Regions from separate parts of the Pseudomonas sp. NPDC085632 genome, predicted to be linked through region 2. Evidence: predicted binding sites of a transcription regulator. Region 2 holds the regulator's gene; each other region holds the start of a gene.
What was found. Region 2 encodes sigma-54, which starts transcription at its own class of promoters, with help from an activator protein. Its sites were predicted from a motif close to ANTGGCATNNANNTTGCTNT; they were not measured.

Region 1 (9,719 bases), on a different contig from region 2:
TTGATACCCATGTCCAACACGTTACCGGTGTTGTTGATGTCACCCTGGGTGAACTGCTGGGAAACGTTGGCCAGGCGCACGCCGTTGCCGATCACTTTGCTGCCGGTACCCAGACGAGTTGCCGAGTACACGTCTTCGAATTCTGCGCGGGACGATTTGAAACCGGCGGTCGCGACGTTGGCGATGTTGTTGCCGGTCACGTCCAGTTGTTTGTTGGCTGCATAGAGACCGCTAAGGCCGATATTGAAAGACATATTCCACTCCTTTGTGCCGGTTAGTCGGCTCTATATACCAATGGTTTGTACTTTGGACAGGGCAACGGTGCCCTTGCCGGACAGGTTCAGCATCAGCTCGCCACCGGTCTGACTGATCGTCACGCTGTTGACGGTGGCTGGCAGATAAGTCGCCAGGTCCGTCGCGGTGCCGTTGATCGGTGCGTTGGCCTTGAAGGTGTAGGTGCCAACAGGCACGACGGTGCCGGCGGTGTCTTTGCCATCCCAAGTGAAGCTGGCGGCGCCCGCGGCGCGGCTACCCAAGTCGATAGTGCGAACCGTCTTGCCGTCCTTGTCGGTGATGGTCACGGTGCCACCCGCGATGGACGAAGGCACGGTGACCGAACCGGTCAGGCCCTTGGTCGGGTCATCGAGCTGTGCCGTGTTGGTCTGCACGATCACGTTGCGACCGACCAGCGACGACGCTTGCAGCGCTTGCGAGGAGTTGTAGTTGCCAGCAAGGCCACTCACGGTGGAGTTCAGCGTGGTGATGCCTTCCAGACTACTGAACTGTGCCAACTGGGCAACGAATGCACTGTTGTCCTGCGGATCGAGCGGGTTCTGGTTTTTCAGCTGGGTGACCAGCAATTGCAGGAACGCGTCCTTGCCCAAGGCCTGGCCGCCGGTGGAACTGTTAGTGGCCGAAGCAATGCCATCGGCGGTCGAACTGGTCTTTTTCGACGAGTTGGCCAACAGGTCCTTGGTGCTGATGGTGTTGCTGATATCGGAAACACTCATGGCAGTCGCCCCTTATTACTGACCGAGGGTCAGTACCTTCTGCATCATGGTTTTGGCGGTGTTCATCATTTCGGCGTTGGTCTGGAAGGACCGGCTCGCGGAAATCATGTCAGCCATTTCTTCCACCACGTTGACGTTCGGGTAGTAGACGTAGCCTTTGGCGTCGGCCGCCGGATGGTTCGGCTCGTAACGCGCTTCGAGGTTGCTCTGGTCTTCGACCACACCGAGCACCTGTACGCCTTGACCGGCCGCGTCCTGGCTCTGGAACAGCGAATTGCTGCCGCTGTTCTGGCCGCCCTGGAACATGGTGGCGAATACCGGGTGACGGGCGCGATAGGTCTGATCGATGCTCGACGAGACGGTTTCGGCGTTGGCGATGTTCGACGCCACGGTGTTCAGGCGTGTGGTCTGTGCGCTCATGCCGCTGCCGGCAATGTTGAAAACGCTGGACAGGGACATGGGTTACTCTCCGCGCAGGGCTGACACCAGCCCTTTGAATGCGCTGATGAGCAGGGAGAAGCTGGCCTGGAAGCCGACGGCGTTTTCCGCGTAGTTCGACTGTTCCAGTTGGGCGTCCACGGTGTTCTGGTCGATCGACGGCTGCATCGGCGTGCGATACATCAGCGATTCGTCGCCGTTGCCCAGGCCTTCAGCTTCGATGTGACGGCTGTTGGTCATGTTCAGGGCGATGGTGCCGTTCGCATTTTTCTGGGTCTGTGCTTCAAGCACTTTGGAGAAATCCAGATCCCGAGCCTTGTAGTTCGGGGTGTCGGCGTTGGCGATGTTGTTGGCCAGCACTTCGGCACGCTGGGCGCGGAAGCCCAATGCCTTTTCGTGAATGCCGAGCGCTTTATCGAAGCTGATGCTCATGTCGGGAACCTTCAGGTGACCGGTTTTTCGTAACTGAGCTTTAGCAAGCGCCGTGCCAAACCGAAAAACGCCCGTAAACCGGGGCTTTGCCGGGCGTCGGCAAAGCGGCAATGCCAGAAAAGCGGCAACCGGTTTCCGCCGGATGCCGCTTTTCTGCCGCTTGCCGTCCCATCTATATCACCGCCGGACAACTGTGGGAGCGAGCTTGCTCGCGAAGGCGGTGTGTCAGCCGATGCAAATGCTGAATGTGACGGCCTCTTCGCGAGCAAGCTCGCTCCCACAGGGATTTTTGGTGTTAAGGAGAATTTCTTCGGGCATAAAAAAACGGCAGGCCTTTGCGGGCCTGCCGTTTTTTGTATTGCCGCTGCAATCACTTCGCCTGGTAAATGATCCCCGGGCTGCACTGAACCATCTGGTAATGGTCCGGCAAACCGTTCAGCGCTTCGGAAGCGCCAAGGAACAGATAACCGCCTGGCTTCAACGTGCTGTGAATGCGCAACAGGATGTCTTTCTTCACTTCGGCAGAGAAGTAGATCAACACGTTGCGGCAGAACACGATGTCGAACTTGCCCAGCGCGGCATAGCTGTCGAGCAGGTTGAACGAGCGGAATTCCACGCGGTTCTTGATCGGCGCCTTGATCACCCAACGCCCCGGCCCTTTCGGGTCGAAGTAACGCTGCAAGCGATCGGCAGACAAACCGCGACCAATCGCCAGGCTGTCGTACTCGCCCGTCTTGCAGTTGGTCAGCATCAGGCCGGACAGATCCGTGGCAACAATCTGCACACCCATCTTCAACTGGCCGAGGTTGGTCCGCTCGAACTCGTCGATCGACATCGACAGCGAGTACGGTTCCTGCCCCGACGAGCACGCCGCCGACCAGATCCGCAGACGCTGGTTGGGGCTGGCCTTGATCGCTTCAGGCAGCACCTTGTTCTTCAAGACTTCAAACGGATAGGTATCACGAAACCACAGGGTTTCGTTGGTCGTCATGGCATCGACCACCTGCTCGCGCAAACCGCTGCGCGGCTGGGTCTGGATGCGCTGAACCAGCTCACCCAGGGATTTGATGCCTTGCTGCTCCATCAGTTTGTTGAGACGGCTCGAGACCAGGTACTGCTTGTTTTCACCGAGCAAAATGCCACAGGCTTTTTCCAGGAAGACCCGGAACTGTTCGAAATCCAAATTACCCGTAGACAATGATGCCGCCTCTTAAATCGTGTTGACCGCCAGGAGCAAAGCGCTCCTAGCTGATATCTGCTGCTTTGATCCGGTCGACTACCCGGGATGCCAGGTCATCAGGACGGAATTTGGCCAAAAAGTCATCGGCACCGACTTTCTTGACCATCGCCTGATTGAATACCCCCGACAACGAAGTATGCAGGATGATATGAAGCTTTTGCATGCGCGGGTCAGCGCGAATCTCGGCCGTCAAAGTGTATCCGTCCATCTCCGGCATCTCGATGTCGGAGATCATCATCAGAAACTCTTCTTCCGGCTTCTTGCCCTCATCGACCAGCTTGCGCAGGTAATCCAGCGCCTGCTTGCCGTCGTTCAGCGCCACAACTTCGACGCCGATCGTCTGCAGGCAACGCGTCACCTGCTTGCGCGCCACCGACGAGTCATCGACCGTCAAGACACGCAACGACAGTGCCTTGGTCTGGGTCTCGACATCGACCACGCCCACCGAAATCGCTTCCGGTGTCGGCGCAACTTCCGCCAGCACTTTCTCGACGTCGATGATTTCGACTAACTGATTGTCCACCCGAGTCACAGCGGTCAGGTAATGATCGCGACCCGTGCCCTTGGGCGGTGGATGAATCTCTTCCCAGTTCATGTTGACGATGCGCTCCACCGAGCGGACCAGGAAACCCTGGGTCTTGGTGTTGTACTCCGTGATGATCACGAACGGGTTGTTCTTGTCTTTCAACGCTCCGGAACCGGTGGCCATTGCCAGATCAAGGATCGGAATGGTCGCCCCCCGGATATTTGCCACCCCGCACACGACAGGACTGGACTTGGGCATCAACGTCAGCGACGGGCACTGCAACACTTCCCGCACCTTGAACACGTTGATTCCATAGAGCTGCTGGCCGTCGAGACGGAACAACAACAGCTCCAGGCGATTCTGCCCTACCAGTTGCGTGCGCTGGTTTACCGAATCCATTACACCAGCCATGCCCAGACTCCTACACCAACGCCAAGTGTTGTTGCGACGCACATTCATTGCTAAACGGCACGGCGCTTGCTTTTTAACTCGTATGAACGCTCAAACGACATTTTTCCGACACCTGACATCCCGCGCTCGCAAAAGCCTTTGCGCGATGTCAGCCGTCTGCTGCTTTTTCGCTGGCAGCCCTGCCATTGCTGATGCGGTTACCTTGCCTGACATGCTTATCGGCGTCACTCAGGGCTTTCTTGAGTTCACCGTAGAAGACTATCTGGCTACCAGTCAAACGGAAGGCCGCTACGAAATCGAAGTAAACCAGCTCGACCCCCGTATGCGCATGCCTATGTGCGACAAGGAATTGACAGCCACTCTGGAGAGCCCGGCGCGTCCGCTGGGCCGGGTAACGGTCAAGGTTCGCTGTGAAGGCGCCTCGCCCTGGACCGTGTTCGTGCCCGCTCAAGTCCGCCTGTTTCGCGAGATTGTGACGACCACACGCCCACTGAAACGCGCCGGGATTATCGAGCCGCAAGACGTAACCTTGCGAGAGCGCGACGTAAGCACGATCAACCAAGGCTTTCTGACCTCGGTAGACGAAGCGATCGGGCAGAAATTAACCCGACCAACGGTAGCCGATCAGGTCATTACCCTGGTTCATCTGGAACAGGCCGAAGTCATTCGCAAGGGCGATCAAGTGGTCATCACTGCGCGCAGCGGCACGCTCGCCGTGCGCATGCCCGGCGAAGCGCTGGCCAATGGCGGTTTGAAAGAACAGATCCGCGTGAAAAACCTCAACTCGCAACGGGTCATCAAGGCGCAAGTCACCGCGCCCGGCCAAGTGGAAGTCGCGATGTAGAAAACTGGCGCTGACCCCGGCTGTTCCCTAAACTGTGCTGCAGCAGGACACGCGCCGGCGCATGCAAGGCTCATTGTAAATGTGCCTAAAGTTTTCCAGGGGATGGCCGAAAACATGGCAAGCGTCCAAATTCCCAGAGGTTTTTATCATGGTCATCGATTTCAGCCGTTTGAACAGCTCCTCGTCACTTACGGGCAGTACACGTACCAGCAACGCCAAGGAAACCGCCGAAACCGGTACCTCTGCGCCGCTGAATACCCAGGCCGAAACGGCCGGTACCGCAAAAAGCGGGGAATCGGTACACCTCAGCAATGAGGCTCAACAGTTGCAGAAGGTCACTGACAAGCTGCGCGATCAGCCTGCTGTCGACAAAGCCCGAGTGGCCGAGTTGAAAGCCGCGATTGCCGATGGCAGCTATAAAGTCGACAGCAACCGTGTAGCCAGCAAACTGCTCAACTTCGAAGCCCAGCGCTAGGCCTTTGCCAGCGCGAGGCTTTTGGACGCTTAACACCCAAGGCCAGCCATGCACGACACTAATTTATTGCAACTGATCAACGACGACTTTGCTCCAGCTCAACAATTGCTGGCGTTGCTGCAAACCGAATCCCTCGCGTTGCACGGTCGTGACATGCCCCTGCTGGAAGAAATTCTGGCGCACAAACAGGCATTGATCATTCTGCTTGAACAGCATGGCCGCAAACGCAGCGAAATCCTCGCCAGCCTCAACCTGCCGACCGATCGCACAGGTCTTGAGCAACTGGCCAGCCAGTCGAGCATTGGCGAGCAGCTGTTGACGCAAGGCGATGCATTGACCGATCTGATCGCTCAATGCCAGGCCGCCAACGTCAAGAATGGCCAGTCCATTCAGATCCAGCAGGCCGCCACGGCCAATCAGTTGAAGATCCTCACCGGTGGCGAAGCGCCGGCGCTGTATAACGCCAGCGGTACTTTTGCCAAACCTGCCATACCGCGTCCGCTCAGCCAGGCATGAGCCGTTGATGCGCCAGCTCTATCAACCCGCGAAACATGCTGGCAAAATGCTGGCTAGTCGTCATATTTTGTCTGGAGATTGATAAACCGTGTCCAACGCCCTCAGCGCGGATGATGCTCCGCAGCCCCCTAAGGTGCTCACCACGCCACTGGAAATCTCCAGCAACCTGCGCCAGCTGCAAGAAAGCCACGATCCGCTGATCATCACCTTTCATGAGCGCAGCCAGCGCTTCCAGAGCTATCTGATCAAAGTCGACCGCGACAGCGCTTCGATCGCGCTGGACGAGATGATCCCGCGTGATGGCGAACGCTTCCTGCTGGCCGGCGAACCGTTCAGGGTTGAAGGTTTTCACGAAGGTGTGCGCATTGCCTGGGAATGCACCGGCACGCTGAACATCGAAGAGTCCGAAGGTGACCGCTTCTACACCGGCGAGTTGCCGACCGAGGTGGTTTACCACCAGCGCCGCAATGCATTCCGTGCTGCGCTGAAACTGACTGATCTGGTCAGCGTTGAACTGGGCGGCGAAAAGCTCAAGGCGCCGATCAACGGCAAACTGCTGGATATCTCCGCGACCGGCTGCAAGCTGCGTTTCGAAGGCGATATCACCGATCGCCTGCAATTGGGTCAGGTCTATGACCGTTTGATTGCTCCGCCACTGTTCGGCAACCAGCCGACTTCCGTCGAACTGCGCTACCTGCACTTCGAAGAAAAACTCAACATCACCTTCGCCGGCCTGCGCTTCCACAACATCAGTGGTCAGGCTGCGCGTAACGTTGAGCGATTCGTGTATCAGTTGCAACGTGAAGCTCGCCGTTTCGACAAAGACGATATGTGATTCGCAGCGACAATAAAAAGGGCAGTCCCTGGCGGGGCTGCCCTTTTTTATGCGCGGTGGTTTTTGTTCAGTTCACGGTCTGCCGCCGCTGAGATCGGGCGCAGGCTTATCGGTATCCGGTTCGGTTTCTGCCGCAGGCTCAGGCTGCGGATCAGATACAGGCTCTGGATTCGGCGGCGTCTGCACAGGGTCCTGGACCATCTGCTCCTGCACCACCTGCTCATCTACTCGAGGGTCAAGCGCTGCCACCAGCGGCGAACTGGACATGCTGTCGGGCATGGCCACGTGATGCAGCGGCGCATCGTCGACCTGGTGCAGATTGGTCACGGCTTTCGGCCGGATTCGCCACACCAGCACCAGCGCGAAGAAGCTGAAAAACGCATACAGGCTCTGACTGCCGAACAGTTTCATCAGCACACCCGCCAGCAACGGCCCGATGCTCGCGCCAACACCGTAAGTCACCAACAGCATCGCGGTCAGCGACACCCGCCGATCACCCTCGACATGGTCATTGGAGAACGCCACCGCCAGCGGATACAGGCAGAACTGCACCAGTGAGCACAGGAAGCCAACCCCGAACAGCACTTCCAGCGGCACCTGCGGCAGCACCGCCAACGGCAACGCCGCCACCGCCAGGAACCCGGCAAAGCAGCGTATCAGCAGTGCCCGGTCGTAGCGATCGGACAACCAGCCCAACGGCCACTGCACCAGCAAACCGGCAAAAATGCAGCTACCCATGAACAGACCGACCTGCTCGGTCGACAGCCCTTGTTGAGAGGCATACAACGGCGCCAGACCGTAGAACGAACCGATGATCAAGCCGGCACCGAGCACCGTACTCAATGACTGCGGCACGCGCTTGATAAAGAAACGTGGCTCCATCGGCGCCGGATGCAGTGGCGCCGGGTGAATGCGCCGGGTCAACGTCACAGGCACCAGACACAAGGCGAAGCACAAGGCGACCAGCATCAGCAGTTCAAGACCCAAGCCCGGGTGCATGACCAGAATCAGTTGGCCGAGCACCAGGCCCAGATACGAAGCGATCATGTAACCACTGAACACCAGCCCGCGCTGGTTGGCGTCCGCCTGCTCGTTGAGCCAGCTCTCGATCACCATGTACTGGCACATCATGCCCAGACCGACGATGGTCCGCAGCACCAGCCACGCCGGTAGCCAATCGACCAGTCCATGGCCCAACACTGCCGCCCCGACAATCCCGGCACACGCAGAATAAGCGCGGATATGCCCGACCCGGGCAATCAACCGGTGGCCGATCTTGCCGCCCAGCACCAGGCCGAAATAGTTGGCCGCCATCAGCGCACCGACCCAGAGGCCGTCGACGTTGTCAGCGGCCAGACGCAAGGCCAGATAAGTGGATAGCAGGCCCGAGCCGATCAACATCATCAGCGAGGCGAAATACAGCGCTCGAAAGGATTTCCAGATTTGGCGCATCGGCGTTCCGAGCGGCTCCTTGCAGTAAAGACCGGGCTATCAAAACGATAGCCCGGTGGCGACAGTTCGTCAGGCCTGGGCTGCTAGAACACGCCGTTCCCAGGGAGTGATTTCATCAAAGAAGCTGGTCAACTCCATGGTCTTCGAAGCGATGTAGCCTTCGATGAACTCCTGTCCGAACAGTTCCCTCGCCAGTTGGCTACGTTTCAGACGCTCAAGCGCGGCGTGCAAGGTACACGGCAGCGAGAGGTTGTCCGGCACCTCGAACTCGCCCTGAATCGCCTCGCTCGGCTCCAGCTCATGCTCGATACCATGCAAACCAGCAGCCAGACTGGCGGCAATCGCCAGGTACGGATTGGCATCGGCGCCCGGCAAACGGTTTTCCACCCGACGAGCGACCGGCGAACTGGCCGGAATTCGTAGCCCGGCCGCACGGTTGTCGTGGGACCAGCAAGCATTGTTCGGCGATGCGTACGGATGACACAGGCGCTGATAGGAATTCACATTCGGTGCAAACAACGCGGTGAAATCGGCCATGCCTGCCTGCTGACCACCGATGAAGTGGCGGAACATCGCGGTCGGCTCACCGTGCGCGTCACTGAACACATTCTTGCCGCTGTCGATCTCGACGATGCTCTGGTGAATGTGCATCGAACTGCCCGGCGTATGCGCCAGTGGCTTGGCCATGCAGACCACGGTCAGGCCGTGCTTGAGCGCGACTTCCTTGAGCAGGTGCTTGAACAGAAACGTCTGATCGGCCAGCAACAGCGGATCACCGTGCAGCAGATTGATCTCGAACTGGCTGACGCCCATTTCGTGCATGAAGGTATCGCGCGGCAAGCCTAAGGCCGCCATGCATTTATAGACCTCATTGAAAAAAGGCCGCAGACCGTTGTTGGAACTGACACTGAACGCCGACAAGCCGTCTTCGCGACGACCGTCAAGGCCAACCGGTGGACGGAACGGCTGAGTTGGATCGGTGTTCGGCGCGAACACGAAAAATTCCAGTTCAGTGGCTACCACCGGCGCCAGACCGCGCGCGGCATAACGCGCAATGACCGCTTTGAGTTGACCACGGGTCGAGAGGTTGGAGCTTTCACCGGTCAGTTCATCGGCATCGCAAATGGCCAGGGCACGCGGGTCGTCACTCCATGGCAAACGATGGATCTGGGTCGGTTCGGCGACCAGCGCCAAGTCTCCGTCATCGCTGCCATAAAAACGCGCTGCTGGATAACCGCCCATGATGCATTGCAGCAACACGCCACGCGCCAGCTGCAAACGCCGCCCTTCGAGGAAACCCTCGGCGGTCATCACCTTGCCCCGTGGTACGCCATTCAAATCCGGCGTGACACATTCAATCTCATCAATGCCCGTCAATCGCTGCGCGAGTGAACGCTGGCCATCGGTTGTCATGACGCAATCCTTGTTATTGTGCGAGCCGCGAACGGCGACTCGTACAAAATAGGCTCCGGCTGTTCGGAATATCAAGCAGCGTCAAACAAAAATCTGAGTCACGGCAGATAAAGGCTGAACACCCCGC
Region 2 (9,719 bases):
GACACCGTGAAGAAACTGGCCAGCGCCGGTCGCGCTACCGGCAGCAAGGTCACCGAAGCGCGTCCGCGCATCGACATGGTGATCCAGCCGAAGAAGAAAACCGACGAGAAAACCCAGTAATGGCAACTCTGAAAGCTCAGCACCTGGCCAAGGCCTATAAAAGCCGCCAGGTTGTGCGTGACGTCAGTCTGTCGATCGACAGCGGCCAGATCGTCGGCCTGCTCGGCCCGAACGGTGCCGGCAAGACCACCTGCTTTTACATGATCGTTGGCCTGGTACAGGCCGATCAGGGCCGCGTACTGATTGATGATCTGGACGTCAGCCATCAGCCGATGCACGGTCGTGCAAAGGCCGGTATCGGCTATCTGCCGCAAGAAGCGTCGATCTTCCGCAAACTGTCGGTGGCCGACAACATCATGGCCATCCTCGAGACCCGTCAGGAACTCGACAAGGCCGGTCGCCGCAAAGAGCTGGAAAGCCTGCTGCAGGAATTCCACATCACCCACATCCGCGACAATCTCGGCATGAGCCTGTCCGGTGGTGAACGCCGCCGTGTGGAGATCGCTCGCGCGCTGGCAACGGCACCGAAATTCATCCTGCTCGACGAACCGTTCGCCGGTGTCGACCCAATTTCCGTCGGCGACATCAAGCAGATCATCCACCACCTCAAGGCCAAGGGCATTGGTGTACTGATCACCGACCACAACGTCCGTGAGACGCTGGACATCTGCGAAACCGCTTACATCGTCAACGACGGTCAGTTGATTGCCGAGGGCGATGCAGAAACCATCCTGGCCAACGATCTGGTCAAGGAAGTGTATCTGGGCCACGAGTTCCGCCTGTAAGCGCAACAGTGCCCGGTGCGCCGCCCGGGCGCTGTATCGATTCAAGCAGAATTTAATACGCTTTAATTGTTACAGCGCTCTAGGCAAACACTTCAGTTTCAGGCATATAATTTGCTTAAGTTTGGCGCTTCGGCGCCCTGTAGTGGATGGCGCATAGCGCCGGCGAATAAGGTGTTAAGCCCCTGCCATGAAACCATCGCTAGTCTTGAGAATGGGCCAGCAGCTGACGATGACACCGCAGCTGCAACAGGCCATCCGTCTGCTCCAATTGTCGACCCTGGATCTGCAACAGGAAATCCAGGAGGCTCTGGAATCAAATCCGATGCTCGAACGCCAGGAAGAAGGCGACGACTTCGACAATTCCGACCCCATGGCCGACAACGCCGAACAGAAGCCCCCCACCGAAATCCAGGAACCGTCCTACCAGGAAACTGCCCCGACGGTGGACAACCTCGAGGAGGGCGAATGGAACGAGCGCATCCCCAACGAGCTTCCGGTCGACACCGCCTGGGAAGACGTCTACCAGACCAGTGCCAGCAGCCTGCCGAGCAGCGACGATGACGAGTGGGACTTCACCACACGCACGTCCGTCGGCGAGAGCCTGCAAAGCCACCTGCTGTGGCAATTGAACCTTGCACCGATGTCCGACACCGATCGCCTGATCGCCGTCACCCTGATCGATTGCATCAACAATCAGGGCTACCTGGATGAAACCCTCGAAGAGATCCTTGAGGCGTTCGATCCGGAACTGGACATCGAACTGGACGAAATCGAAGCCGTCCTGCACCGCATTCAACAATTTGAACCCGCCGGTATCGGCGCCCGCAACCTCGGCGAGTGCCTGCTGCTGCAGTTGCGCCAGTTACCTGCCAAGACCCCGTGGCTGGCGGAAGCGAAACGCCTGGTCACCGACTACATTGACCTGCTCGGCAGCCGCGACTACAGCCAGTTGATGCGCCGGATGAAGCTCAAGGAAGACGAGCTGCGTCAGGTCATCGAGCTGGTGCAAAGCCTCAATCCGCGCCCGGGTTCGCAGATCGAATCAGCCGAAGCCGAATACGTCGTCCCTGACGTCATCGTGCGCAAGGACAACGAACGCTGGCTAGTCGAGCTCAATCAGGAATCGGTGCCACGCCTGCGCGTCAACGCCCAGTACGCCGGTTTCGTCCGTCGTGCCGACACCAGTGCCGACAACACCTTCATGCGCAATCAGTTGCAGGAAGCCCGCTGGTTCATCAAGAGCCTGCAGAGCCGCAACGAAACCCTGATGAAAGTTGCCACCCAGATCGTCGAGCATCAACGCGGTTTCCTGGAGTACGGCGACGAAGCGATGAAGCCGCTGGTTCTGCATGACATCGCCGAAGCGGTTGGCATGCATGAGTCAACGATTTCGCGGGTGACCACGCAGAAATTCATGCATACCCCGCGCGGTATTTATGAACTGAAATACTTTTTCTCCAGCCACGTCAGCACCTCCGAAGGCGGCGAATGCTCGTCCACGGCGATCCGTGCGATCATCAAAAAACTGGTTGCCGCGGAAAATCAGAAAAAGCCGTTGAGTGACAGCAAGATCGCTGGTTTACTGGAGGCACAAGGCATTCAGGTGGCTCGCCGCACCGTCGCCAAGTACCGCGAATCCCTCGGAATCGCGCCTTCGAGCGAACGCAAGCGGTTGATGTAAGCCACGTTACAGCGTTCCAGTGGCAGGCTATCCAGCCTGCCGCTTTATGCACTGGCAACGAAGGAGAAGCTGTATGCAAGTCAACATCAGTGGACACCAACTGGAAGTGACCCAACCTCTGCGTTCCTACATCGAGGAAAAACTCCAACGACTGGAGCGACATTTCGACAAGATCACCAACGTGCAAGTCACGATGTGCGTCGAAAAGCTGAAGCAGAAAATCGAAGCCACCTTGCATATACCCGGCAGCGAAGTGGTCGCCAACGCAGAAGATACTGATATGTATGCTGCGATCGACTCACTCACCGACAAGCTGGATCGCCAACTCAAAAAGCATAAGGAAAAGACCCAGAGCCTCCTCCAGGGCGCAACCGGTCGTTAACATCCCTAACCCATGATCCGACTTGAAAGTATCCTGACCCCCGGCCGTTCCCTCGTGAACGTGCCGGGCGGCAGTAAAAAGAAAGCCCTCGAACAAATTGCCAACCTGATCGCCCGCGAAGTGCCGGCTCTGGAGATGCAAGATGTCTTCGAGGCGCTGATTGCCCGTGAAAAACTCGGTTCTACCGGTTTTGGTAACGGCATCGCCATTCCTCATTGCCGCCTCAAGGGCTGCGAAGCGCCAATCAGTGCGCTGATGCACCTTGATGCTCCGATCGATTTCGACGCCATTGACGGCGCTCCGGTTGACCTGCTGTTCGTACTGCTGGTCCCCGAGGCTGCCACCGATGCGCACCTGGAACTACTGCGCCAGATCGCCAGCATGCTGGACCGCAAGGAAGTGCGCGAAAAACTGCGCAGTGCTCCAAGCAATGAAGCCTTGTATCAGGTTGTCCTGAGCGAGCAGAACGGGCATTAATCATGCGCTTGATCATCGTCAGCGGCCGTTCCGGCTCGGGTAAAAGTACGGCTCTGGATGTCCTTGAGGACAACGGCTATTACTGCATCGACAACCTGCCTGCAGGCTTGCTGCCGGAACTGGCCGAACGCGCGCTGATTCACACTGAGCTGGCGCAACCGCTGGTGGCCGTCTCGATCGATGCGCGCAACCTGCCGAGTCATCTGACGCGCTTTCCCGAGCTGCTTGAAGACGTCCGGGCGAAGCACATCCAGTGCGATGTCCTGTATCTGGACGCCGATGAAGAAACCCTGCTCAAGCGTTTTTCCGAAACCCGTCGTCGCCACCCGCTGAGCAACGCCAATCGTTCGCTGGCCGAGGCGATTCAGGATGAAACCGCCCTGCTCGGCCCGATCGCCGATCTGGCCGACTTGAAGATCAACACCACCAACCTCAACCTTTACCAATTGCGCGACACCATCAAGCTGCGCCTGCTGAATCAACCAGAGCCGGGCACGGCGTTTCTGGTCGAATCATTCGGCTTCAAGCGCGGCATGCCGGTAGACGCGGATCTGGTATTCGATGTGCGCTGCCTGCCCAATCCGTACTGGAAGCCGGAACTGCGCGCACAATCGGGTCTCGATGCGCCGGTGGCTGAGTACCTCGCGGCGCAGCCGGAGGTCGAAGAAATGTTCCAGGACATTTTCACCTACCTGCACAAGTGGCTGCCGCGTTTCGCCGCAAGCAACCGCGCTTACGTCACCATTGCCATTGGCTGCACCGGCGGGCATCACCGCTCCGTCTACCTGACCGAACGTCTGGGTCAGGCCCTGCAGAAAACCCTGAAGAACGTCCAGGTTCGCCACCGCGACCTCACTTAAAGGATTCACACCGCGATGCCTGCTCTGGAAATCGAAATCATCAACAAGCTGGGCCTGCATGCCCGCGCATCGGCCAAGTTTGTCGGGGTGGCCGGGCAGTATCCGGATTGCTCGATCAGAGTAGGCCGCACGCCAGAGACTACGGTCGATGGCAAAAGCATCATGGCGATGATGATGCTGGCGGCTGGCAAGGGCACCAAGATTCATTTGAGTACTGAAGGGCATCAGGAACAGGAAGCGCTGGATGCGCTGGTGGCGCTGATCAACAACTACTTCGATGAAGGTGGCTGACAGCCAACATCAAAAGATCGCAGCCTGCGGCAGCTCCTACAGTGAACGCCTTCCAATGTAGGAGCTGCCGCAGGCTGCGATCTTTTGATCTTCAACCTAATGCGGTATCCATCACCATCATCAGACAAAACCCGATCAACAAGCCAAGACTGGCCAGTTTGTCATGACCATGGCGCCGTGATTCCGGGATGACCTCATGGGTCACCACCAGCAACATCGCCCCCGCCGCGAGTGCCAGACCTAATGGCAACAATATCTGCGCCAAACCGACCAGCCACGCACACAACAGCGCAAACACCGGTTCGACCAGACCTGACGCCGCACCGATCAGGAACGCCTTGACCCGCGACATCCCCGCCCCGGCCAACACCAACGCAATCACCAGACCTTCCGGCACATCCTGCAGGGCAATGCCCATGGCCAGGCTGTCCGCATCCGGCATGCCGCCGCCGGCTGAGACGCCAACGGCCATGCCTTCAGGAATGTTATGGGCAATGATGGCAAACACGAACAACCAGATTCGTGGCGGAATCACCGGACGCTCCGGCGTACCCACCAGCATTTCCGGCGAAGCTCCGGATAACTGACGATCAACCAAATACAGACCGAATGCACCGAGCATGATGCCGAAGCAAATCAGGCCGCTGGATGACCAAGGTGTCAGCCCCAGATTCTCGGCGGCGGCAATGCCCGGTACGATCAGCGAAAACGCCGTCGCTGCCAGCATCACCCCCGCGCCAAAACCCAGCAGGGTATCGCTGAGTGCCTGCGGCATGCGCCGAATCACCAGCACCGGAACAGCGCCAAGCGCCGTGCCGAGGGCGCAGATCGCGCCGCCCTGAAGCGCCCGTGACAGTCTTGGTTCCAGATTCAGCCATTCCAGTCCGTGGGCAACCAGCAAGGTCATGCCCGCCAACAGCAATAGCGAACCCACTGCGTAGCGAAACATACGCCCACTTCCGATCGCCAGTGTTTCAGTGCCCATAGTCAGCCTTGGATTGTTTTTATAAAAGACTTAAACCAGTGCGGCCTGATAGCGCGCAGCAACTTCAGGCCAATTGATCACGTTGTAGAACGCGTTGATGTATTCCGGACGGCGGTTCTGATAGCGCAGGTAGTAGGCGTGCTCCCAGACGTCGAGACCGAGGATCGGCGTGTTGCCGTTCATCAACGGGCTGTCCTGATTGCCGCTGCTTTCCACGACCAGTTTTTTCTCCGGGGTCACGCTTAGCCAGGCCCAGCCACTGCCGAAACGGGTCAGTGCCGCTTTGGTGAAGGCGTCCTTGAAGCTGTCGAGGCCCCCCAGTTGGTCATCGATGGCTTTGGCCAGCGCGCCGTCCGGTTTGCCACCGCCGCCTGGCACCATGACTTCCCAGAACAGCGAGTGGTTGGCGTGACCGCCGCCCTGATTGATCACCGCCGCGCGGAGCTTTTCTGGCAGCTCCTTGACGCTGGCCACGAGTTTTTCCACCGGCCATTCGGCGTATTCGGTGCCTTCTACTGCCGCGTTGAGGTTGTTGATGTAGGTCTGGTGATGCTTGGTGTAGTGGATCTCCATGGTCTGCGCATCGATGTGCGGTTCCAGTGCGTCATAGGCGTAAGGCAAGGCAGGCAAGGTAAAAGCCATTTCAATGGACTCCATGGTGATGTGGGGCAGGCGCGCGGCGCGCATTGCCGGTATCCGGGTGCAGCAGGCGCTGAGTGCGCGGGTATTCGCCGTGTTCACTGATGAAATTCAGCAGTTCGACGTAGGTCTTGCTGCTCTGGCGCAGCGCCGCTTCACGCAGCGCCGGGCGCAGGCGCTCGTCCTGCATGGTCTGCAACAGCCGCTGATGGATGGCGCAAAGGTATTCGGCGCTCTCCTCCGGCTGATTCAGGCGCAAGTGCAAGTCGGCCAGGTTGTGGTGAGAGATGACGCAGGCCGCCACCGCTTCGTCGGCATCTGCCCAGCGTTCGAACAACACTTGCGCCAGGGCCAGGGCTTGCAGGTAAGCCTCACGGGCGTCGATCAGTTCGCCGAGCATGAAGCAGCGATTGGCCCGTTCGATCGTGCGTTTCCAGTGCTCCATGGTGAGCCTCCAAAGCGGTTGCAGGGTTTATACGCCGCCGGCGGTGAGTTTCTCGGGGTTGAGCAACTCTTCCAGTTGGCTGCGCGACAGGTCGGTGTGTTCAAGCGCGACGTCGATCACCGCGCGGCCTTCCTTGTAGGCCTGCTTGGCGATTTCGGCGGCTTTCTGGTAACCGATGATCGGGTTGAGCGCGGTGACCAGAATCGGGTTGCGCGATAGCGCCTCTTTCAAGCGCGACTCGTTGACCTTGAAACTGGCGATGGCTTTGTCGCCGAGCAGACGGCTGGAGTTGGCCAGCAGTTCGATGCTGCTCAGCAGGTTCTGCGCGATGATCGGCAGCATCACGTTCAGTTCGAAGTTGCCCGACTGGCCGGCAATGGTGATCACCGAATCGTTGCCGATGACTTGCGCGGCCACCATGGCAGTGGCTTCGGGGATCACCGGATTGACCTTGCCCGGCATGATCGACGAGCCCGGTTGCAGGGCTTCCAGTTCGATTTCGCCGAGGCCGGCGAGCGGGCCGGAGTTCATCCAGCGCAGGTCGTTGGCGATTTTCATCAGCGACACTGCGGTGGCTTTAAGCTGGCCAGAGACGGCGACGGCGGTGTCTTGCGAGCCGATCAGCGCGAACAGGTCTTTGCCCGGCGTAAATTGCACGTCGGTCAGTTGGCTGAGTTGGCGGCTGAAACGTGCGGCGAACTCAGGATGCGCGTTGATCCCGGTACCGACCGCCGTGCCACCCTGCGCCAGGGATTGCAGGCTTGGCAGCAAATCCTGCAGGTGAGCGATGTTGGCTTTGAGTTGCTGCGCCCAACCGTTGAGCACCTGGCTCATACGCACCGGCATCGCGTCCATCAAGTGCGTGCGGCCGGTTTTGACGTGGTGATGCACTTGCCCGGCCTTGTGCTCGATCACTTGCACCAGGTGCAGCAGCGCCGGCAGCAATTGTTCGTGCAGGGCCAGCGCGGCGCTGACGTGAATGGTGGTCGGGATGATGTCGTTGCTGCTCTGGCCGCAGTTGACGTGATCATTGGCATTCACCGGTTCATCGAGCAGGCGACTGGCGAGGGTGGCAATCACCTCATTGGCGTTCATGTTGGAACTGGTGCCGGAACCGGTCTGGAAGATATCCACCGGAAAATGCTGCATGAAATCGCCTTCGAGCAGGCCTTGCGCGGCGTCGCTGATGGCTTTGCCCTGAGCGGCTGTGATCTGGTTGAGTTCAACGTTGGCGCGTGCGGCGGCGGCTTTGGCGAGGATCAGTGCGCGGATGAATTGCGTCGGCATCGGTTTACCGCTGATCGGGAAGTTATCCACTGCGCGCTGGGTTTGCGCGCCGTAGAGAGCGTCCACCGGCACCTGCAGTTCGCCCATGCTGTCGCGCTCAATACGTGTCTTGGTCATCTGAAAATCCTTGCACCAGTTCAATAAGAGGAATCGAGGGAAGCAGTTCGCAAGTGGCGAGCTGCCAGGTATAGCGCTGCCAACGCTTGAGCCGGCATTTGCACAGGGACAGGCGCTCCATTTCACGCAATGGGCGCCAGGCTTGATCGAGACAGAGGCTACGCCAGTGCCACGGCAAGGCGATGTCGGTGGCCGTGTCGAGCAGAAGACGGAAGGAGGTTTCAGCGATGGTCCAGGGAGAAGTGGCCGTACAACAGGCCAGATACCGGCCTTCGGCCAAGTAATGTTCGATCACGCGCGGCTCGTCAGGATCAATCGCGCAACGGATCTGGCGACTCATCCAGCGCCAGCTTTCGAGGTATGGCTGCTCGTGCAAGGCAGAACTCATGATCCGGGGCTCATCCGATAATGAGATTTATTATTAGATGATAATGAGAACCAAAACAAGAGCGCCTTTGTAGGAGCTGCCGAAGGCTGCGATCTTTTGATTTTGTTTTTTAAAGGCAAGATCAAAAGATCACAGCCTTCGGCAGTTCCTACATGCAGACATAAAAAAAGGCGCGCCATCCGAATGGATGGCGCGCCTTTTTGTGTGACGGTTGCGACTTAGCTACCCGCCACCGTCATCCGCTCGATCAACACCGAGCCGGTGCGAATGTTGCTGCGCAGTTCCAAGTCGTTACCCACGGCAACGATCTGTTTGAACATGTCACGCATGTTGCCGGCGATGGTCACTTCCTGCACCGCGAACTGGATTTCGCCGTTCTCGACCCAGAAACCCGCCGCGCCACGCGAATAATCGCCAGTGACCATGTTCAGACCATGGCCCATTAATTCGGTGACCAACAGGCCACGGCCCATTCGCTTCAACAGCGCCGCCTGGTCTTCATCGCCATGGGTGACGAACAGGTTGTGTACGCCGCCAGCGTTGGCAGTGCTCGGCATGCCGAGTTTGCGCCCGGAGTAAGTGCCGAGGATATACGACACCAACTCGCCCTTTTCGACGAACGGTTTAGCGTAAGTCGCCAGACCGTCACCGTCGTACGAAGCGCTACCCATCGCACGCATCAAGTGCGGACGCTCGTCAATGGTCAGCCACTCCGGAAACAACTTCTGCCCCAGAGTGCCTTCAAGGAACGACGACTTGCGATACAGGCTGCCACCGGATACCGCCGAGAGGAAACTGCCAAACAAGCCGCCCGCCAACTCTGCGGAAAACAGCACCGGCACCTCGCACGTCGGTACCGGACGCGCGCCCAAGCGGCTCGCCGCCCGTTGCGCAGCACGCTGACCGATGCTCACCGGATCCGCCAGCAGACTGCCCTGACGGCTCACGTCGTACCAGTAATCGCGCTGCATCTGGCCATCAGCCTCGGCGATCATCACGCAACTCAAGCTGTGTCGGGTCGAGGCGTAGCCACCAATGAACCCGTGGCTGTTGCCGTACACGCGACAGCCCTGATGCGTGCTCAGCGTGGTGCCGTCAGCGTTCTTGATCCGCGCATCGGCGTCGAAGGCCGCTGCTTCACAGAGCAGGGCCTTTTCGATGGCCTGCTCCGGCGTGATGTCCCACTCGTGGAACAAATCGAAATCGTGCTGCTCCTTGGCCATCAACGCCGCATCAGCAAGCCCCGAGGCTTCGTCTTCGGAGGTGTGTTTGGCGATGGCCAGTGCCGCTGCGACGGTCTCGCGAATCGCATCCGGGCCGGT
Region 3 (9,719 bases), on a different contig from region 2:
GGAGCTGGCTTGCCAGCGATTGCGGAATGTCAGTCACTGAATATGCTGACTGAAATGACGCTATCGCTGGCAAGCCAGCTCCCACAGGGGTTGCGGTGTATTGAAGTCAGCTCATCTGTTCGACACGATCGCGCCCGCGCTGCTTCGCCATATACACGCCCGAATCCGCCCGCAACAACAGCGCGTCCGCGCCCTCCCCCGGCCGCCAACTGGCGATACCGAAACTCGCCGTGACCACGCCAACCACGTCCACCGGCGCACTGCGCAAACCCTGCCACAACTCAACCGCCAGCGTGTGCGCATGCTCACCGTCGATGTCCGGGCACAGCACCATGAACTCCTCGCCACCCAGGCGACAGAAGACATCGGTGCGCCGCAGACGATGACCAATCCGCTCACAGACTGCCTGCAACACCCGATCACCCACGGCATGGCCATACTGATCGTTGATACGTTTGAAATGGTCGATGTCGAGCATGATCACCGACAGCTCGCCACCGCCGCGCTCGACCCGGGCCATTTCCGTGGTCAGGCGCTCCTGAAAATAGCGGCGGTTATGAATCCCCGTCAGCGAATCCGTCACCGACAGCGCACGCAGCTCTTCTTCCACGCGTTTCAGATCGGAAATGTCCGAGATGTAGCCGTGCCACAGCACCCCGCCGCCCGGCAACTCTTCCGGCGTCGCTTCACCGCGTACCCAGCGCAGGCCGCGCTCGGGCAGTTGCACGCGATACTCCTCGCGCCACGGACTGAGGCTGTCCGCCGAGGCGCGAATCGAAGACCGCACGCGGGTAATGTCTTGCGGATGAATACGCGTGAAGATCGCTTCGGCGTTGAACAGCAGCACGTCCGGTTCGAGTTCGTAGATCTCACGGATACCGTCGCTGGCGTAGATCACGCTGAAGCGTCCATCGAATTCCATCTTGAACTGATAAATGCCGCCGGGCACGTGTGCACTGAGCTTCTTGAGCAACACATCCCGCGCCGCCAGCACCTCGTGCACGCGCTTGCGCTCGGTGATGTCGATACAGATCGCCAGATGCCCGACCCACAAACCCTGCTCATCCAGTACCGGCGTGGCGAGCATGTTCACTGGCAGATGACTGCCATCGCTGCGCACCAGCGTCCACTCGCGGGCCTCGTGGCCACCGACTTCACCGCCCTCGACCAGCATCGCGTGGCAGGTCGGGATGCTTTTGCCGTAACGCGCACTCAACTCGGCAGCGCGGGCTGTCAGCTCTCGGGGCAGGTGCAGGTTTTCCAGGGTCATATGGCCAACCACGTCGGCACTGGTGTAGCCGAGCATTTGTTCGGCACCTGGGTTGAAGGTGTTGATGACGCCACGCAGATCGGTGGCGATGATCGCCACCTGCGTCGCCGCGTTGAGCACACCACGCAACTGACCGTGGGTACCGCGCAGCTCCTGTTCGCTGGCATGCAACTCCTGCGTGCGCAACTCGACCATGCGCAAGGCGCGCTGACGCTGACTGACCAACACGTAGAGCAAGGCGCTGAGCAGCAGACTGAGCAAGCCACCCAGAATGATTACGCTGCCGACCGACGAGTGATTGGCCTGGACGAACGCGTCGCTCGGCAGAATATCGACCTGATAATCGTGATCGGCCATGCGCACCAGACGCGTGGCGGTCAGGTCACTCGGCGCCGCCTCGTTGGTCGACTCGAACAACACTTCATGCTGATCATTGGTCGACATGTCGAGAATGCGCACCGACAGGTAGTCATGGAATGCGTCCGGTAAACCGTCGGCCAGTAACTGGCGCATGCTGATCACCGCCATCACGTAGCCAAACGACTGCCGCTCGCCATTGCGGCTCACTGGCGCCACCAGCAGCACACCGCGCGCATAGGACGGCTCGATGCTGACCAGATGCATCGGTTGCGACACCGCCAGCCCGCCAAGCTTGTCGGCGCGTTGCAGGGTGTCACGACGCAAGGGTTGCGCCAGCAAGTCATAACCCAACGGTGAGCCAAGCCGACTTTGCGTCTGACTGTAGAGCACCGGCACGTATTGATCGCGTACACCCGCCAGTTGCAGCTCGCCCTGTGCGTTCAATTCACGGAGGGTGAAGTTACTCAGGCCTTCGTCACGCACCCGTTGCTCGAACGCATCGCGCTCGGCACCGCTGACTTTGAGGGCAAACGAATAGGCCTGAGTACGCATTAGTAAGGGTTGGGTGTAACCGTCGAATTCGGTGCGGGACACCGATTCGGAGTTGGCGAAGAAGCGGCGCAGGCCGTCGAGGCGCTGCTCCTGATCCTGAAAGCGTTCTTCGATGCGGCTGTAACGTTCGTTGGCCAGCAGCTGAAAACGCTGGCGGGTTTGTTGCTGAAACTGATTGAGGGTGGCCCAGGCGAGCAGCCCCGTGAGAATCCCGCCGGCGAGCAATACCAGCACCGCGACCAGCCAGGCCGAGACGTCTTCGCTGATGAAACCCAGAATCTTTGGGCGCACGGGGTGCAACGACATAAGGACAACTCACTACGCCAGCATTTACGGGAAAACCCCATTGACCGTGTGTGAGTTATAGCTATTAGCCACTAATTTAGCTAGCGCGGGAGGATCCACGGAGCCTTTAAAAATCAAGGCTCTGTGGATCCAATATCGCAAAGCGTCAACGAGCCGTGATTTTCCAGGCGCGGTGAATCTTGGTGTTACGGGCAAAGTCCGGATCGATGGTCTGCGCGCTGATTTCCTCGACCGCGTAACGCTCGGCGAGGTTTTCCTCCAACTGGAACTTGCGGAAGTTGTTGGAGAAATACAGCACGCCACCGGGTGCCAGACGCGCCATGGCCAGGTCGATCAACTGCACCTGATCACGCTGCACGTCGAAGATGCCTTCCATGCGCTTGGAGTTGGAGAAGGTCGGCGGATCGATGAAGATCAGGTCGTATTCGTCACGGCTGCTTTCCAGCCACACCATCACATCGCCCTGCTCCAGACGGTTCTTGTCCGAGAAGCCGTTCAGCGACAGGTTGCGGCGCGCCCAGTCGAGGTAGGTTTTCGACAGGTCGACGCTGGTGGTGCTGCGCGCGCCGCCCTTGGCCGCGTGCACGCTGGCGGTCGCGGTGTAGCAATACAGATTGAGGAAGCGCTTGCCGGCGGCCTCTTTCTGGATGCGCATGCGCATTGGCCGGTGATCGAGGAACAGGCCGGTGTCGAGGTAATCGGTGAGGTTGACCAGCAACTTCACGCCGCCCTCGCTGACTTCATTGAACTTGCCTTGAGCAGCCTGACGCTCGTACTGCTTGGTGCCGCTCTGGCGCTCGCGGCGTTTGACCACCACGCGGCTCTTGTCGACGTTCAGCGCCTGCGGAATGGCTGCCAGCGCATCAAACATGCGTGCCGAGGCTTTTTCCGGGTCGATGGATTTTGGCGCGGCGTATTCCTGAACGTGCACCCAATCGTGGTACAGGTCGATGGCCATCGCGTACTCAGGCATGTCGGCATCGTAGACACGGTAGCAATCGATGCCTTCGCGCTTGACCCACTTGCCCATCGCCTTGAGGTTCTTCTGCAGACGGTTCGCAAACATCTGCCCGCCTTCGCTCAAGCGCGGCTGCTCGATCACTGGCGCCGGGGCCGGGGTCGGTTTGATCGGGTTGCCGTTCTTGTTGAACTTGCGCTCTTGCGGCTCGTCCGGGGTCTGGTCGTAAGCCGCTTGCTCGCGCTCGGCCTGACGTTGTTCCGGGGTACGACGCTCACCGGTGACGAACTGATCCGGCAGTACTTTGATCAACAGCAGCTTGCACGGCAACGCGCCGTTCCAGAACGAATACTGTTTGTGGCTGCGAATACCCATGCGCTTGCCCAGATCCGGCGCGCCGGTGAACACCGCCGCTTCCCAGTTCAGGCAGGCCTGACGCAGACGTTCGCCGAGGTTCTGGTAGAGGTACAACAGGCTGGCTTCGTCACCGAGACGCTCGCCGTACGGTGGGTTGCAGATCACCAGACCTTTCTGGTTCTGGTCCGGGCGCGGCTCGAAGGTCGCGACTTCGCCCTGGTAGATCTTGATCCACTCGCTCAGGCCGGCACGTTCAACGTTGTTGCGGCCCGGCTGAATCAGACGAGGGTCAGCTTCATAACCGCGAATCCACAGCGGTGGCTTGGCCAGACCGGCGGCGGCACGTTCAACGGCTTCTTCATGGAGTTTTTTCCACAGCGCCGGCACGTGACCGAGCCACGCGGTAAAACCCCACTGCTCACGGCGCAGGTTTGGCGCCATGTCGGCAGCAATCATGCCGGCCTCGACGAGGAAAGTGCCGACACCGCACATCGGGTCAGCCAGCGCGCCGCCTTCGGCGGCAATGCGCGGCCAGCCGGAACGGATCAGGATCGCTGCCGCAAGGTTTTCCTTCAGCGGTGCCGCGCCCTGCTGCAAGCGATAGCCGCGCTGGTGCAGGCTGTGGCCGGAGAGATCGAGGGAGAGAATCGCCTCGCCGCGATCCAGGCGCAGGTGAATGCGCAGGTCCGGGTTGAGCTTGTCGATCGATGGGCGGTCGCCCTGTGGGGTGCGCAGTTTGTCGACGATGGCGTCTTTGACTTTCAAGGCGCCGAAGTGGGTGTTGTCGATGCCTGAGCCATGACCACTGAATTCAACGGCAAGGGTGCCGTCGCTGAGCATGTGATCCTGCCAGTCGATGTCGAGCACGCCGTGGTACAGGTCTTCGGCGTCCTTCATCGGGAAGCGCTTGAGCACCAGCAGCACCCGGTTGGCCAGACGCGACCAGAGGCACAGGCGATAAGCGGTTTCCATGGTCGCCATGCCACGCACGGCGGAAGTGTGTTCGCGTGCTTCTTCAAGGCCAAGCCCGACGGCTTCCTCGATGAGCAGGCCTTCAAGGCCTTTAGGGCAAGTGAGGAAGAGTTCGAAACGGTCGGACATGGTATTTCCAGAGCCTTTGGCTAGTGAATCGGCAACGCATTGCCGATCCGGTTTTCAATCAGGCGCTTTTCTAAAAGAACGCCCGCGTGGCACGAAGGTGTGCCGTTCCATCCCCGCTGCTCGGGTTAAAAGAGCTTAGATGCCGGGACAGATAAAAAAGTTGGTGCAACAAAAAGACTTAAAGCGACCCTTCGTCGCTTTATACCCCAGCGCAAACGTGGGTCATTCTCACTAAAGAATTAAGCCCATCATCCAGCGCGGGGCCGATCATACCGGGGTTTGCTCAATAAACATTCAATAAATACGCAGTTACTTATCGCTATAGCACTCTTTTCGTTACGTCCTTATGACAAAACGGTCATTCCATCGCTGTGACTCATTGGTTAGAACTGAGCACAGGTTGACGTCGCAACGGCGTCAACACCTTGGCTCGCCACGCCGGCAGCGAGCCGCACCATGGCAGGTTGTTTTCTGCCCGACCTCAGTTGAGGTCAACGCGACACAAACAGTCAACAAGTGAGGGAAACACCCTATGAGAAGACTTAAGCGTGATCCGTTGGAAAGAGCATTTTTGCGCGGATATCAATATGGCGTTGGTGGTAAATCCCGTGAGCTTTGCCCATTTACTCTACCGTCGGTACGTCAAGCCTGGATTAACGGCTGGCGAGAAGGACGCGGCGACAACTGGGACGGTATGACCGGCACTGCGGGAATCCACAGACTCAACGAACTTCACGCCGTCGGCTGACACAGGGCATTAATTCCGACACGACAATCTGAATTTGTAACGACTTACCATGCACGTCCTTCCCGGACGGCGGGCTGCGGCCCAGGGGCTCCTTCGAGGAGCCCTTTTTTATGCCTGTCACATTATTTGTGCTGCGCACATACCTGTGGGAGCGAGCTTGCTCCGGGCGGCGTTCCGACGAAAGCGTCGATTCAGTCAATATCTACAGAGACTGGCACACCGCTTTCGCGAGCAAGCTCGCTCCCACAATTGGATCAGCGCAGGGCGGCGATGGCGTCTACCGACTCACGAATCAGCGCCGGGCCTTTATAGATGAAGCCCGAATAGATCTGCACCAGGCTCGCACCGGCCAGAATCTTCTCGGCCGCATGCTTGCCTTCAGTGATGCCACCAGCAGCAATGATCGGCAAACGCCCGGCCAACTCACCGGCCAGCACCTTCACGGTATTCGTGCTCTTCTCACGCACCGGCGCACCGGACAAACCGCCCGCCTCGTCGCCATGCTCCATGCCTTCAACGCCGACACGGCTCAGGGTGGTGTTGGTCGCGATCACCGCGTCCATGCCGGTTTCGATCAGCGCCTGCGCGACCTGCGCGGTTTCTTCATCGGTCATGTCCGGGGCAATCTTGATCGCCAGCGGCACATGTTTGCCATGACGCAACGCCAGTTCAGCGCGGCGCGTGGCCAGATCCGCGAGCAATTGCTTGAGCGAGTCGCCGAACTGCAGGCTGCGCAGGCCCGGGGTGTTCGGCGAGCTGACGTTGACCGTCACGTAGCTGGCGTGGGCATAGACCTTGTCCAGGCAGATCAGGTAGTCGTCGACCGCGCGCTCGACCGGCGTGTCGAAGTTCTTGCCGATGTTGATGCCCAGCACGCCCTTGTATTTCGCCGCAGCAACGCGCGCCAGCAGGTTATCGACACCGAGGTTGTTGAAACCCATGCGGTTGATGATCGCCTCGGCTTCCGGCAAACGGAAAATCCGCGGTTTCGGGTTGCCCGGCTGCGGACGCGGGGTCACGGTACCGATTTCGACAAAACCAAAACCCAGTTGCGCGAAGCCGTCGATGGCCGCGCCGTTCTTGTCCAGACCCGCCGCCAGACCCACCGGGTTCGGAAACTCGAGGCCCATGACCGTCACCGGCACGTTCGCCGGCGCCTTGCACAACAAGCCGTTGAGGCCCAAACGGCCACCCGCGCCGATCAGATCCAGCGACAGATCGTGTGAGGTTTCCGGGGAAAGTTTGAACAACAGCTGACGGGCCAGGGTGTACATGGGCGGCGATGACTCGGGCGGCGAAAAGAGGCGGCGATTATAGCCGGGCATCGACCTGCGGCGCGAGGCGCATGCGCAAATCGAGGTCGCTGGCATATGCCTTGCACTTTCATCGCTATCAGCTTGCAGGCCAATGACGGCTTGCGGGCAAGGACAATGGCGTCGTCCCGGGTTTTGCCTGCGCAAAGTCCGCGACGACGCTTTTTTTCGAGGTAGCGTTGGATGAATGAATCTTCGGCAGGGCCGCTGGCCTGGGTCAACGGCAGCGATGCCCCGGAAAAGACCGCGATCAACCTCGGCTTCATGGCGCTGAGCGACTGCGCCTCGGTCGTCGTCGCGGCCACGCAGGGCTTTGCCCAGCCTTACGGGTTGACCCTGAATCTCAAGCGCCAGAGTTCATGGGCGAATCTGCGCGACAACCTGGTCAGCGGCGAACTCGACGCCGCGCACAGTTTGTACGGACTGATTTACGCGGTGCATCTGGGCATCGGCGGCGTCGCCCCGACCGATATGGCGGTGCTGATGGGTCTGAACCAGAACGGCCAAAGCCTCAACCTCTCCCATGGCTTGCAAAAACTCGGCGTGAGCAGTCCTGAAGCGCTGGACCGCCACGTGCACCAAAGCCGCGCAAAACTGACCTTCGCGCAGACCTTCCCCACCGGCACGCATGCGATGTGGCTTTATTACTGGCTGGCGAGTCAGGGCATTCATCCGCTGCAGGACGTCAACAGCGTGGTCGTGCCACCGCCGCAAATGGTCGCGCACCTGCAAGCCGGGCGTATTGATGGTTTTTGCGTCGGGGAACCGTGGGCGGCCAGCGCGGTGCAGCAGGATCTCGGTTTCACCCTCGCCACCAGCCAGACCATCTGGCCCGATCACCCGGAAAAAGTCCTTGGCTGCACCCGTGAATTTGTCGAGCAATACCCCAACACCGTACGGGCGCTGGTGATGGCGATCCTTGAAGCCAGCCGCTTCATCGAAGAAAGCCCGGAAAATCGTCGCAGCACCGCGCAGTTGCTCAGCGCGCCGGAATATCTGGACGCGCCGCTTTCGTGTATCGAACCGCGTTTTCTCGGTGATTATGCCGATGGTCTCGGCAATCGCTGGCAAGATCCGCACGCGCTGCGTTTTCACGGCAATGGCGAGGTGAACCTGCCGTATCTGTCGGACGGCATGTGGTTCATGACCCAGTTCCGCCGCTGGGGCTTGCTGCGCGAAGACCCGGATTACCTCGCCGTCGCCCGCCAGGTTCAGCAACTGGACGTCTACCGCGATGCCGCCACCGCTGTCGGCGTCGCCGCGTGGGGCACCGACATGCGCAGCAGCCAGTTGCTCGACGGCAAAGTCTGGGACGGCAGCGACCCGGCCGCTTACGCGCGCAGCTTCAAACTGCATGCGTTGAGCGACAACGCCCCTCTTCTAGCCCGCCGCTGACAGGAGACCGCGAACATGTTGCGCATTCTGTTGATCAACGACACAGCGAAAAAAGTCGGGCGCCTGAAAGCAGCACTGACCGAGGCCGGTTTCGAGGTGATCGACGAGTCCGGCCTGACCATCGACCTGCCTGCACGCGTCGAAACAGTGCGCCCGGACGTAATCCTGATCGATACCGAGTCACCGAGCCGCGATGTCATGGAGCAAGTGGTGCTGGTCAGCCGCGACCAGCCGCGGCCAATTGTGATGTTTACCGACGAACATGATCCGGGGGTGATGCGTCAGGCGATCAAGTCCGGGGTCAGTGCCTACATTGTCGAAGGCATTCACGCACAGCGTTTGCAGCCGATTCTCGATGTGGCGATGGCGCGTTTCGAGAGTGATCAGGCGTTGCGCGCGCAGTTGCAGGCGCGTGATCAGCAACTGGCTGAGCGCAAGCGTATTGAGTTGGCCAAGGGGTTGTTGATGAAGATGAAGGATTGTAATGAGGAAGAGGCTTACACCCTGATGCGGCGCCAGGCGATGAGTCGGCAGCAGAAGCTGATTCAGGTGGCGGAGCAGATTATTGCCATGAGTGAGTTGCTCGGGTGAAAGCGCTGACCGCTTGAAAAGCCCCTCACCCTAGCCCTCTCCCAGGGGGAGAGGGGACCGACCGAGCTGTCTGACGTCAAACATCGACCTGAAAGACCGAGTCGATTATGGATTCACAGCAGAAATCACAGGTCGGCGTACTTCGCGAGCATCCCCCAATCAGTCCACTCTCCCTCTGGGCGGTCCGACGTTTCGGGAGGGTTAGGGTGAGGGGCTTTTGATTTTCCGGCTGTTGGCACAAATCTCGCTAAGCATTTCACTCAGGTAACCAACGGCGGTTGCCCCACCCACGACAAAGACGTCGCTCACCCCGTTCGCCCCCTTCGGCGAATCAGGTAGCGGCGTTTTTGCGTTTTGGCCCCACAGACCGGGGCCGGTGGTGCGGCCGTGGCGGCGCCCCACCTGCTGTTGCATGACTCCTTTCGAGACTCTTTTCAGCTGAGGTGCGCGATGAATTCAAGCTTCTGGAAATCCGGCCACACCCCGACCCTGTTCGCGGCCTTCCTCTATTTCGACCTGAGTTTCATGGTCTGGTACCTGCTCGGCCCGTTGGCGGTGCAGATTGCCGCCGACCTGCACCTGACCACGCAACAACGCGGTCTCGTCGTCGCCACGCCGATCCTCGCGGGCGCGGTGCTGCGCTTCATCATGGGCATGCTCGCCGATCGACTGTCGCCGAAAACCGCCGGGCTGATCGGCCAGGTCATCGTCATCTGCGCATTGTTCGGCGCCTGGAAACTCGGCATCCACAGTTATGAACAGGCGCTG

Region 1: a site for sigma-54 is predicted at 1,921-1,940, ahead of flgB (flagellar basal body rod protein FlgB). Genes of this name have one in related genera too.
Region 3: a site for sigma-54 is predicted at 7,015-7,034, ahead of ACIF4X_RS18830 (CmpA/NrtA family ABC transporter substrate-binding protein). Genes of this name have one in related genera too.

What each region holds. Positions count from the first base shown of each region.
Region 1 covers NZ_JBITSX010000040.1:43,042-52,760, forward strand. Annotated here, with positions in the region: gene flgE (flagellar hook protein FlgE) at 1-254, opposite strand, end outside; gene flgD (flagellar hook assembly protein FlgD) at 285-1,010, opposite strand; gene flgC (flagellar basal body rod protein FlgC) at 1,026-1,469, opposite strand; gene flgB (flagellar basal body rod protein FlgB) at 1,473-1,880, opposite strand; gene cheR (protein-glutamate O-methyltransferase CheR) at 2,251-3,078, opposite strand; gene ACIF4X_RS21685 (chemotaxis protein CheV) at 3,125-4,057, opposite strand; gene flgA (flagellar basal body P-ring formation chaperone FlgA) at 4,140-4,901, shown strand; gene flgM (flagellar biosynthesis anti-sigma factor FlgM) at 5,050-5,376, shown strand; gene ACIF4X_RS21700 (flagella synthesis protein FlgN) at 5,425-5,892, shown strand; gene ACIF4X_RS21705 (flagellar brake protein) at 5,981-6,727, shown strand; gene ACIF4X_RS21710 (MFS transporter) at 6,800-8,179, opposite strand; gene ACIF4X_RS21715 (glutamine synthetase family protein) at 8,249-9,490, opposite strand; gene ACIF4X_RS21720 (sensor histidine kinase) at 9,691-9,719, opposite strand, start outside.
Region 2 covers NZ_JBITSX010000059.1:16,215-25,933, forward strand. Annotated here, with positions in the region: gene lptA (lipopolysaccharide transport periplasmic protein LptA) at 1-120, shown strand, start outside; gene lptB (LPS export ABC transporter ATP-binding protein) at 120-845, shown strand; gene ACIF4X_RS26120 (RNA polymerase factor sigma-54) at 1,033-2,526, shown strand; gene hpf (ribosome hibernation-promoting factor, HPF/YfiA family) at 2,600-2,908, shown strand; gene ptsN (PTS IIA-like nitrogen regulatory protein PtsN) at 2,921-3,385, shown strand; gene rapZ (RNase adapter RapZ) at 3,388-4,245, shown strand; gene ACIF4X_RS26140 (HPr family phosphocarrier protein) at 4,261-4,536, shown strand; gene ACIF4X_RS26145 (ZIP family metal transporter) at 4,628-5,521, opposite strand; gene ACIF4X_RS26150 (superoxide dismutase) at 5,552-6,163, opposite strand; gene ACIF4X_RS26155 (hypothetical protein) at 6,165-6,605, opposite strand; gene ACIF4X_RS26160 (class II fumarate hydratase) at 6,633-8,009, opposite strand; gene ACIF4X_RS26165 (FagA protein) at 7,990-8,397, opposite strand; gene pmbA (metalloprotease PmbA) at 8,616-9,719, opposite strand, start outside.
Region 3 covers NZ_JBITSX010000030.1:46,513-56,231, forward strand. Annotated here, with positions in the region: gene ACIF4X_RS18810 (diguanylate cyclase) at 107-2,488, opposite strand; gene rlmKL (bifunctional 23S rRNA (guanine(2069)-N(7))-methyltransferase RlmK/23S rRNA (guanine(2445)-N(2))-methyltransferase RlmL) at 2,634-4,904, opposite strand; gene rmf (ribosome modulation factor) at 5,437-5,652, shown strand; gene ACIF4X_RS18825 (quinone-dependent dihydroorotate dehydrogenase) at 5,907-6,926, opposite strand; gene ACIF4X_RS18830 (CmpA/NrtA family ABC transporter substrate-binding protein) at 7,149-8,360, shown strand; gene ACIF4X_RS18835 (ANTAR domain-containing response regulator) at 8,376-8,951, shown strand; gene ACIF4X_RS18840 (nitrate/nitrite transporter) at 9,402-9,719, shown strand, end outside.